Regions from separate parts of the Paraburkholderia sp. SARCC-3016 genome, predicted to be linked through region 2. Evidence: riboswitches for the same ligand, from Rfam matches in the RefSeq annotation. Region 2 holds a riboswitch; the other holds the start of a gene.
What was found. A riboswitch is a leader RNA that binds a small molecule or an ion and turns the genes downstream of it on or off. The one in region 2 is predicted to bind ZMP and ZTP.
Positions count from the first base shown of each region.

Region 1: another riboswitch for ZMP and ZTP. It lies ahead of glyA (serine hydroxymethyltransferase); the one in region 2 lies ahead of QYH69_RS03385 (LysE family translocator).

Region 1 covers NZ_JAVHZD010000033.1:80,616-84,823, forward strand. Annotated here, with positions in the region: gene QYH69_RS28295 (GspH/FimT family pseudopilin) at 1-185, opposite strand, end outside; gene nrdR (transcriptional regulator NrdR) at 500-991, opposite strand; gene glyA (serine hydroxymethyltransferase) at 998-2,245, opposite strand; ZMP/ZTP riboswitch at 2,469-2,568, opposite strand; gene ydfG (bifunctional NADP-dependent 3-hydroxy acid dehydrogenase/3-hydroxypropionate dehydrogenase YdfG) at 2,783-3,529, shown strand; gene ybgC (tol-pal system-associated acyl-CoA thioesterase) at 3,601-4,107, shown strand.
Region 2 covers NZ_JAVHZD010000002.1:222,503-226,710, reverse strand. Annotated here, with positions in the region: partial or broken gene QYH69_RS03395 (MFS transporter) at 1-237, shown strand, start outside; gene QYH69_RS03390 (YodC family protein) at 793-1,071, shown strand; gene QYH69_RS03385 (LysE family translocator) at 1,121-1,753, opposite strand; ZMP/ZTP riboswitch at 1,777-1,882, opposite strand; gene QYH69_RS03380 (superinfection immunity protein) at 2,006-2,323, opposite strand; gene QYH69_RS03375 (M20 family metallopeptidase) at 2,491-3,948, shown strand.

The DNA of each region.
Region 1 (4,208 bases), on a different contig from region 2:
CTGCGTGCGTAAGCAAGCGTTGAGAGCAGTGCATGGGCACGCGCCTCCACCTGATCGCGCATCTGCCATGCGACAAACGAAGGTGTCGCCATCGCTGCAAGCAGAGCCAGCAACGCGACCACCGCCAGCGTTTCGAGCAGCGTGAAGCCGCATCGTACGCATCTCGTCCAGCCATCGTTTCTCATCGTCAGCCTCCGTTGTCAGCAACGATGGCTGCGAATCTACCTTTGCTTCAGGGTGCTAACAATATGCCGAATGGCCAGGTAGCGCGCAAAGGCAAACGCACGCAACATTGCGTGTCGGTCGAACGCGGCACGACGGTAACGCATCGAAGAGACCCGACGGTCGGGAAGGGGGAAGAATGCAGCAAATCGAATTGATGGCCGATGCGGTGGCGCAGAGTGCCGGCGAGCATCTGGCCGCTTCCGCATTGCCTCCGAAGCAGCCTGCTGCACCGCGAACGGAAGGCCTGCGAGCTGCACCGTGGGTTGCAGCCCAATCAGCGCTTGCGCCGGGGTTTGGGCGGACCGGGCGGCGAAGCCATCCGGCGAAACTCCTCGATCACATCCTCGAATTCGGACACGTCTTCGAAACGCCGGTAGACGGACGCGAAGCGCACATAGGCGATCGTATCGAGCGCGCGCAACTCGTTCATCACGAGTTCGCCGAGCCGTTCGCTTCGTACCTCGCGCTCGCCGCTGCCGAGCAACTGGTATTCGATGCGCGCAACGGCGGCGTCGATTGCGTCGGCCGCAACGGGCCGCTTGCGCAGCGCGAGCTTCATGCTCGAGACGATCTTGCGGCGGTCGAACTCGACGCGGCTACCGTCCTTCTTCACGACCGACGGCAGTGCGAGCTCGACGCGCTCGTAAGTGGTGAAGCGCTTGTCGCAAGCCGGACAACGGCGCCGCCGCCGGATGGCGGCGCCGTCTTCGGATACGCGGGAGTCGACGACCTGCGTATCGTCGTGCCGGCAGAACGGGCAGCGCATGGTCGGCTAGCGATAGACCGGGAAGCGCTTCGTCAGCTCGGCGACTTGCGTTCGCACGCGCTCGATGGTGGCGGCGTCTTCCGGATTGTCGAGCACGTCGGCAATCAGGTTACCCACCACTTCGGCTTCCTTGACGCCGAAGCCGCGCGTCGTCATGGCGGGCGAACCGAGGCGAATGCCGCTCGTCACGAATGGCTTTTCCGGGTCGTTCGGAATCGCGTTCTTGTTCACCGTGATATGCGCGGCGCCGAGCGCCGCTTCGGCCGCCTTGCCGGTGATGTGCTTCGCACGCAGATCGACCAGCATCACGTGGCTCTCGGTGCGCCCCGAGACGATGCGCAGGCCGCGCTTCACCAGCGTTTCGGCAAGCACGCGTGCGTTCTCGATCACGCGCTGCTGATACTCCTTGAACTCCGGCGACAACGCTTCCTTGAACGCCACGGCCTTGGCGGCGATCACGTGCATCAGCGGTCCGCCCTGGATGCCGGGGAAGATGGCCGAGTTGATCGGCTTCTCATACTCGGCCTTCATCAGGATCACGCCGCCGCGCGGGCCCCGCAGGCTCTTGTGCGTCGTGGTGGTGACGAAGTCGGCGTGCGGCACCGGGTTCGGATAGACGCCGGCGGCAACGAGACCTGCGTAATGCGCCATGTCGACCATCAGATAGGCACCGACCGCCTTCGCGATTTTCGCAAGCCGTTCGAAGTCGATGCGCAGCGCGAACGCAGACGCGCCCGCGACGATAAGCTTCGGCTTGTGTTCGTGAGCAAGCTTCTCGGCCGCTTCGTAATCGATGTCTTCAGCCGCGTCGAGCCCGTAGCTCACGACGTTGAACCACTTGCCCGACATATTGACGGGCGAGCCGTGCGTCAGGTGGCCGCCATGCGCGAGGCTCATACCCATGATCGTGTCGCCGGGCTTGAGCATGGCGAAGAACACACCCTGATTCGCCTGCGAGCCCGAGTTCGGCTGCACATTCGCCGCCTCGGCGCCGAACAGCTGTTTGACGCGGTCGATCGCGAGCTGCTCGACGATATCGACATACTCGCAACCGCCGTAATAGCGCTTGCCCGGATACCCTTCCGCGTACTTGTTCGTGAGCTGCGAGCCTTGCGCGGCCATCACGGCCGGGCTCGTATAGTTTTCCGACGCAATCAGCTCGATGTGTTCTTCCTGGCGACGGTTTTCCTGCTCGATCGCCTGCCAGACTTCCGGGTCGACGTTCGCAATGGTGCTTTGGGCTTTATCAAACATGTGCGTTCCGTTGAGAATGTTCGGTTGACCGTGATTCCGCACGTGCATATGCGTTCGATCTTGCGCATGACAGCATACAAAGCGGCACGCGAAAGGCGTGCGCAAAGCGCGCAAGCTCACGCGCGGTGCGGCAGGAAACTGGAAGCCTGGATATGCGGACTGCAGAGGCGCCGCACACGCGAGGCAGGCCAGCGACCGGCAGCACGAAGAATTGCGCGCGGATCACAGCTGCCCAGGCGAACGGCAAAACGGAGCCCCGCGCTTCACGGTGGGTTGTTCCACCTTGAACCCGTAGGGTTCTATCGCCAGTCACGCAGGGATGAGCGCGTTAGTTTATTGGAAGCGCATCGAATAGGCAACCTGCCCCACGGCGCCTGCAGCGACGCAAAAAAGCCTGACGAATTCGCTACTTGCGCCCACTTTGCGGCGCCCGGCACGAGATCCGGCGGCCCGCCCGATCCGGCCGTCGCGGCGCGGTTGATCGGGCGCCGCAATGGAAGTAGGCTTGTCGCCTTTCTCAACCCACCGGAAACTGGAATGATCGTCTTTGTCACCGGGGCGTCTGCCGGATTCGGCGCTGCCATCGCGCGTGCTTTTGTCAAAGGCGGCCATCGCGTCGTCGCGACCGCGCGCCGCAAGGACCGCCTCGATGCCCTCGCCCGCGAACTCGGCGAGAACCTGCTGCCGCTGCAGCTCGACGTGCGCGACCGCGCGGCTGTTCAGGCGCTGTCGGGCGCACTGCCCGACGGCTTCGCCGCGGTCGACGTGCTGGTCAACAACGCGGGGCTCGCACTCGGGCTCGAGCCGGCCCACAGGGCCGATCTGGACGACTGGGAAACGATGATCGATACGAACTGCAAAGGCCTCGTGCAAGTGACGCGCGCGTTGCTGCCGGGCATGGTCGCGCGCAACCGCGGCCACGTGATCAATCTGGGTTCGGTCGCAAGCAGCTGGCCGTATGCCGGCGGCGATGTGTACGGCGCGACCAAGGCGTTCGTTGCGCAATTCAGCCTGAATCTGCGCGCGGACCTGACCGGCACCGCGGTGCGCGTGACCGACATTCAGCCGGGCCTGTGCGGCGGCACCGAATTCTCGAACGTGCGGTTTCGCGGCGACGACGTGAAGGCTGCGGGCGTCTATAAGGACATGCAGCCGCTCACGGCCGAAGACATCGCCGAATCGATCTTCTGGGTCGCCACGCGCCCGGCGCATGTGAACATCAATTCGATCGAATTGATGCCGGTTGCGCAGTCGTTCGCCGGCCTGTCGGTTCATCGCGGCTGACCACGCCCGGAGCGGGAAAAGTGAATGAAACAAGTGCCAAAAAAGCAGGCAGCCTGTCAGGTTCCGGTAAAATGCGCGGCATGAAAACTTCTGGCAGTCAGCCCGGCGCCGAAATCGGCTTCTCATGGCCGATTCGCGTGTACTACGAAGATACGGACGCCGGCGGCATCGTGTTTTACGTGAACTACCTGAAGTTTTTCGAACGCGCACGCACCGAATGGCTGCGCGCCTGCGGAATCGAACAAGGCAGGCTCGCGAGCGAAACCGGCACGCTCTTCATCGTCCGCAGCACGGCACTCGACTACCGGTCGCCGGCGCGCCTCGACGACTCGCTCGCGATCGTCAGCCGGATCGAACGGCTCGGCCGCGCAACGGTCGATTTCGTGCAGGAAGCGTGGCGCGAGGATACGCTGCTCGCCACCGGCACGATCCGCATCGGCTGCGTCGACGCAGCGGCGCTGCGGCCCGCCGCGATTGCGCCGGCCGTCCTCGCCGCGTTGCGGCGCGGGCCGCCCGGTTCGGGCGCAAGCACCGGCTCGAGCAATACAACGACAGGCATGTCAACGGCTAACGAGTGAGCACCGTTGTTACCTGGCCAGTGAACTCGTAACGGTCAGAACAAGACCAAGCATGGTTCGGCGAAAGGGTTCGCCGAAGCTTCCGGTTCTCCCACCGAACG
Region 2 (4,208 bases):
TCGCGTTCCTGTTCTATCGCAACAGTGCATTCTCCTGACGTACGGCATCTACCTGCAAACGGGACTGCACTGGACGCCGCCTGAAGCAGGCCTTGCGGTCATGCGTTTGCGATCGGTTTCGCGTTCGCGCCGCTGACCTTGCCCGCGGTCGTCGCGCGTATCGGCACACACGTGCTGACATTGGGCTTTGCGCTGCTCGCCGTCGGCTTCATCGTAGCAGGATGGGCCGCGCGCCGACAAGTCGCGTGCACTGAACAATTGCGCGTGTATCGGGCAGAAACCCGGCGCGTCCGGAAAATATTCTTCACGCATCCAACCGACCCTCGGTAATTACCCGTAAATAATGCGATCTTTTGCCGAATTTCTGACGCCGCCCGATATATCGTTGTTCAGCAATGATCGGTCGGTTTATTGGTGATCGGGATTATGGGCGATTAAGTTTGCGCATTGCGAGTTAGCGAATATTATTACGCGCGTATGACATCCCCCAGTCAGGGAAGATTACAGTCGTGTTGGTCGCACCCTTCAGACCCCTGCCACAAGGGCACTAACTCTTACAGAACCGGGGCGCGGAACTGACGGACATTGGCATCCCATATGCTGAACACGCGTTCTAAAATATTTTATAAAGTCACTTAATTCGCGCGGGCCTCAGTGTCTTTTTAGAAAAAGCTTGCTTGCGGAAAATCCGATTGATAATCTTGCGGCACTCTTTCAATTGATTCGACGGTGGTGCGTTTACGGCAGTGTTTGATCAGACGGCTCGACGCTTACGCTTATAACGGGGACATCATGCTGACTGCTACTCTCAAACCATTCGATACGACGCGTGCCGGCCAATTCAACGTTGGCGATGTTGTCACGCTCAAGGCCGGCGGCCCGCGCATGACGGTCACTTACGCAGGGCCGGTGGCCGGTTCGGCTGCCGACCGGCTTGTCTGCCAGTGGTTCGACGAGCACGGCGAATTACGCCAGGACATCTTCGATTACGAGAACGTGCGCTGCGAGCCGCGCTCGATTCCGGCCGGCTCGGTGCAACTGCACAAGTTCATTCGGGTCGTGCTTCCGTGAGCGAGGCAAACGAGGCGCGCTTCCCCGAGCGCGCCTGTCGGTAAGCGGCCTAGCGCCGCGCCTCCATGGCCATTCGCACGGCCAGACCCGTCAGCACCGTGCCCATCATCCAGCGTTGCACCGCGAGCCATGTCGGCCGGCGCGCAAGAAACCCGGCAATCGAACCCGCGGTCATCGCGACCGCCGCGTTCACGCACATGCTAAGCGCGATCTGCACGAAGCCCAGCGCGAGCGACTGGCCGAGCACGCTGCCGTGTAGCGGATCGATGAACTGCGGCAGCAGCGACAGATAAAGCACGGCGATTTTCGGGTTCAGCAGATTGGTCACAAAGCCCATCGCAAACAGCTTGCCCCGGCTGTCAGCGGGCAGTGTGCGCACTTGAAACGGCGAACGTCCGCCGGGCTTTACCGCTTGCCATGCGAGCCACAACAGATAAAGCGCACCGCCGAAGCGCAGCGCGTCGTACGCGAACGGCACGGCAAGCAGCAGCGCGGTAATGCCGAAGGCCGCACACAACAAATAGACGACAAAACCGAGCGCGACGCCGCCGAGCGAAATCAGCCCCGCCGTGCGTCCCTGGCAGATCGAGCGCGAGACGAGGTAAACCATATTCGGGCCGGGCGTCAGTGCCATGCCCAGTGCGACGAGGCCGAAAGCGAGAAGAGAGGTGTGTTCGGGCATTGCATGTCTCCGTGACAAGATCGAGGCAATGCCCAGGCGCGCGGCGATTCGCGATTCCGGCCAGCGGCGGAGTGCGGTTCGCGTTCCCCGATGGTGATCCATCTCGTAGCGCCAGTTGCGCGAACCGCAGGATTATCCCATGACAACAGCTGTTGCGCCGGCCCATGCACGTGTCGACAGGAAGCCTATTCAGCGGTATGTCCGCCCGACAGCAGAGGCGGCGGCCGGCCCTCACCGTTCACACCTTACACTTCACTTCGACGAACGCTCGCGCGCCTCGGTGCGCGACGAGCGCAGGCGCACGCGATCGGCGAGCATCGTCGAAAACTTGCGCATGCTCACGATCTTGCGCGACTTCACGATTTCGCCGGCCACGTTTTTCGGCGGATTCGGCTGTAGCGCCCAATAAAGCGCAAGCAGCCAGCCGAACACGGTCCAGCCGACCACGGCGTTGAAGAGCGCGATAGTCAGCAGATCGTAGCGTTTGCGCCGGTCGGCGATGATCGATGGCAGGAAATAGATGCCGAGCGCGACGATAGCCGCGACGCCTTGTATGACGAGATTCTCCATGAGATTGCCAGGGGGCATGCATGACGAATGCACCATTGTCGCGCGAACGCTGCGCTCGCGCAGCGCGGAGCCGTACCGCGCCGCATGCGGCGCGCGGCGACGCGCCTTCGCGGCGACGCGCATGATCGGGACTATCATGTGTTTTTTCACCGACCGGACATGCCGCGATGATTTCCGACGCCACTACGCAATCGAAACTGGACCCCAACACGCTGCGCGATTTCGTCGAGCGCAAATGGAACGACGAGATCGTTCCCGCGCTGACCGACTACATCGCCGTCCCGGCCAAAAGCCCGGCGTTCGATCCTGACTGGCAGAAGCACGGCTATATCGAGCGCGTCGTCACCGAAGCGGCCAAGTGGGCCGAAACGCAGCCGGTGCGCGGCCTGAAGCTCGAAGTGGTGCGGCTGCCGGGCCGCACGCCGGTGATCTTCTTCGAATCGCCTGCGACGCGCTCGGGCAGCACCGAAACCATCGTGTTGTATGGGCATCTCGACAAGCAGCCGGAATTCGCGGGCTGGCGCAACGACCTCGGCCCCTGGGTGCCGAAGCTCGAAGACGGCAAGCTCTATGGCCGCGGTGGCGCCGACGATGGCTACGCGATCTACGCGAGTGTCACCGCGCTCGCGGCGCTCGATGCGCAAGGCGTCGAACGGCCGCGCTGCGTCGGGCTCGTCGAAACCTGCGAGGAGTCGGGCAGTTACGACCTGCTGCCGTATGTCGATGCACTGCGCGACCGGCTCGGCAAAGTCGGCCTCGTCGTGTGCCTTGATTCGGGCGCGGGCAATTACGACCAGCTCTGGCTCACCACGTCGCTGCGCGGCCTCGTTTCGGGCGACCTCGAGGTGCAGGTGCTCGACGAGGGTATTCATTCGGGCTCCTACGGCGGTATTGCGCCTTCGAGCTTCCGCATCATGCGGCAACTGTTCGAGCGGCTCGAAGACGCATCGACGGGCAATCTGCTGCCAAAAGGCTTTCATTGCCCGATACCGCCCGAGCGAATGCGCGAAGCCGAAGCGACCGCGACGATACTCGGCGACGACGTGTGGAAGAAAATGCCCTGGGCGTGCGGTCAGGACGGCCGGCAAGTGCTGCCGACCACTACCGACCCGAAAGACGCGCTGCTCAATTCGACGTGGCGCCCGTCGCTTGCGGTGACCGGTGCGGCCGGCCTGCCGTCGCTCGCCGACGCGGGCAACGTACTGCGCCCGCGCACCGCGTTCAAGCTGTCGCTGCGGCTGCCGCCGCTCGTCGACGCCAGCAAGGCTGTCAATGAACTGCAAGCGTTGCTCGAACTCGACCCGCCTTACAACGCGAAAGTCACGTTCAAGCCCGACAGCGGCGCGGCGACCGGCTGGAACGCTCCGGACGTCGCAAGCTGGCTCGGCGCCGCATTGAACGACGCATCGCGACAGCACTTCGGCGCCGACTGCGCCTATATCGGCCAGGGCGGCACGATCCCGTTGATGAACGTATTGAAAGCGGGCTTTCCGCAGTCGCAGTTCATGGTGTGCGGCGTGCTCGGACCGAAGTCGAATGCGCACGGTCCCAACGAGTTCCTGCACGTACCGTACGGCAAGAAGCTTACGGCCTGCGTGGCCGAAGTGATCGCGGCCGCGCCGTGAACGCTCGGGTCTCCTGATCGCATGCGGTCGTGCACAGAGCATGTGCATCGTCGCCACGTACACCGAAATGTCGCATCCCCGGCCGTGCGCTGCCGCGGCCGTCATCCTGCCCGCAGCCCCACGCGCCGGTCCCCCGGCGCTATTCACTTCTCTCCGGTAATTCGAATAAAAATGCGCCGGGAATATATCCGCTTCGCATTGCATAAATGGGATGAAATTTCCACAGAAAAATTGAAGCAAAGGTTCTAATGGCGTTATGC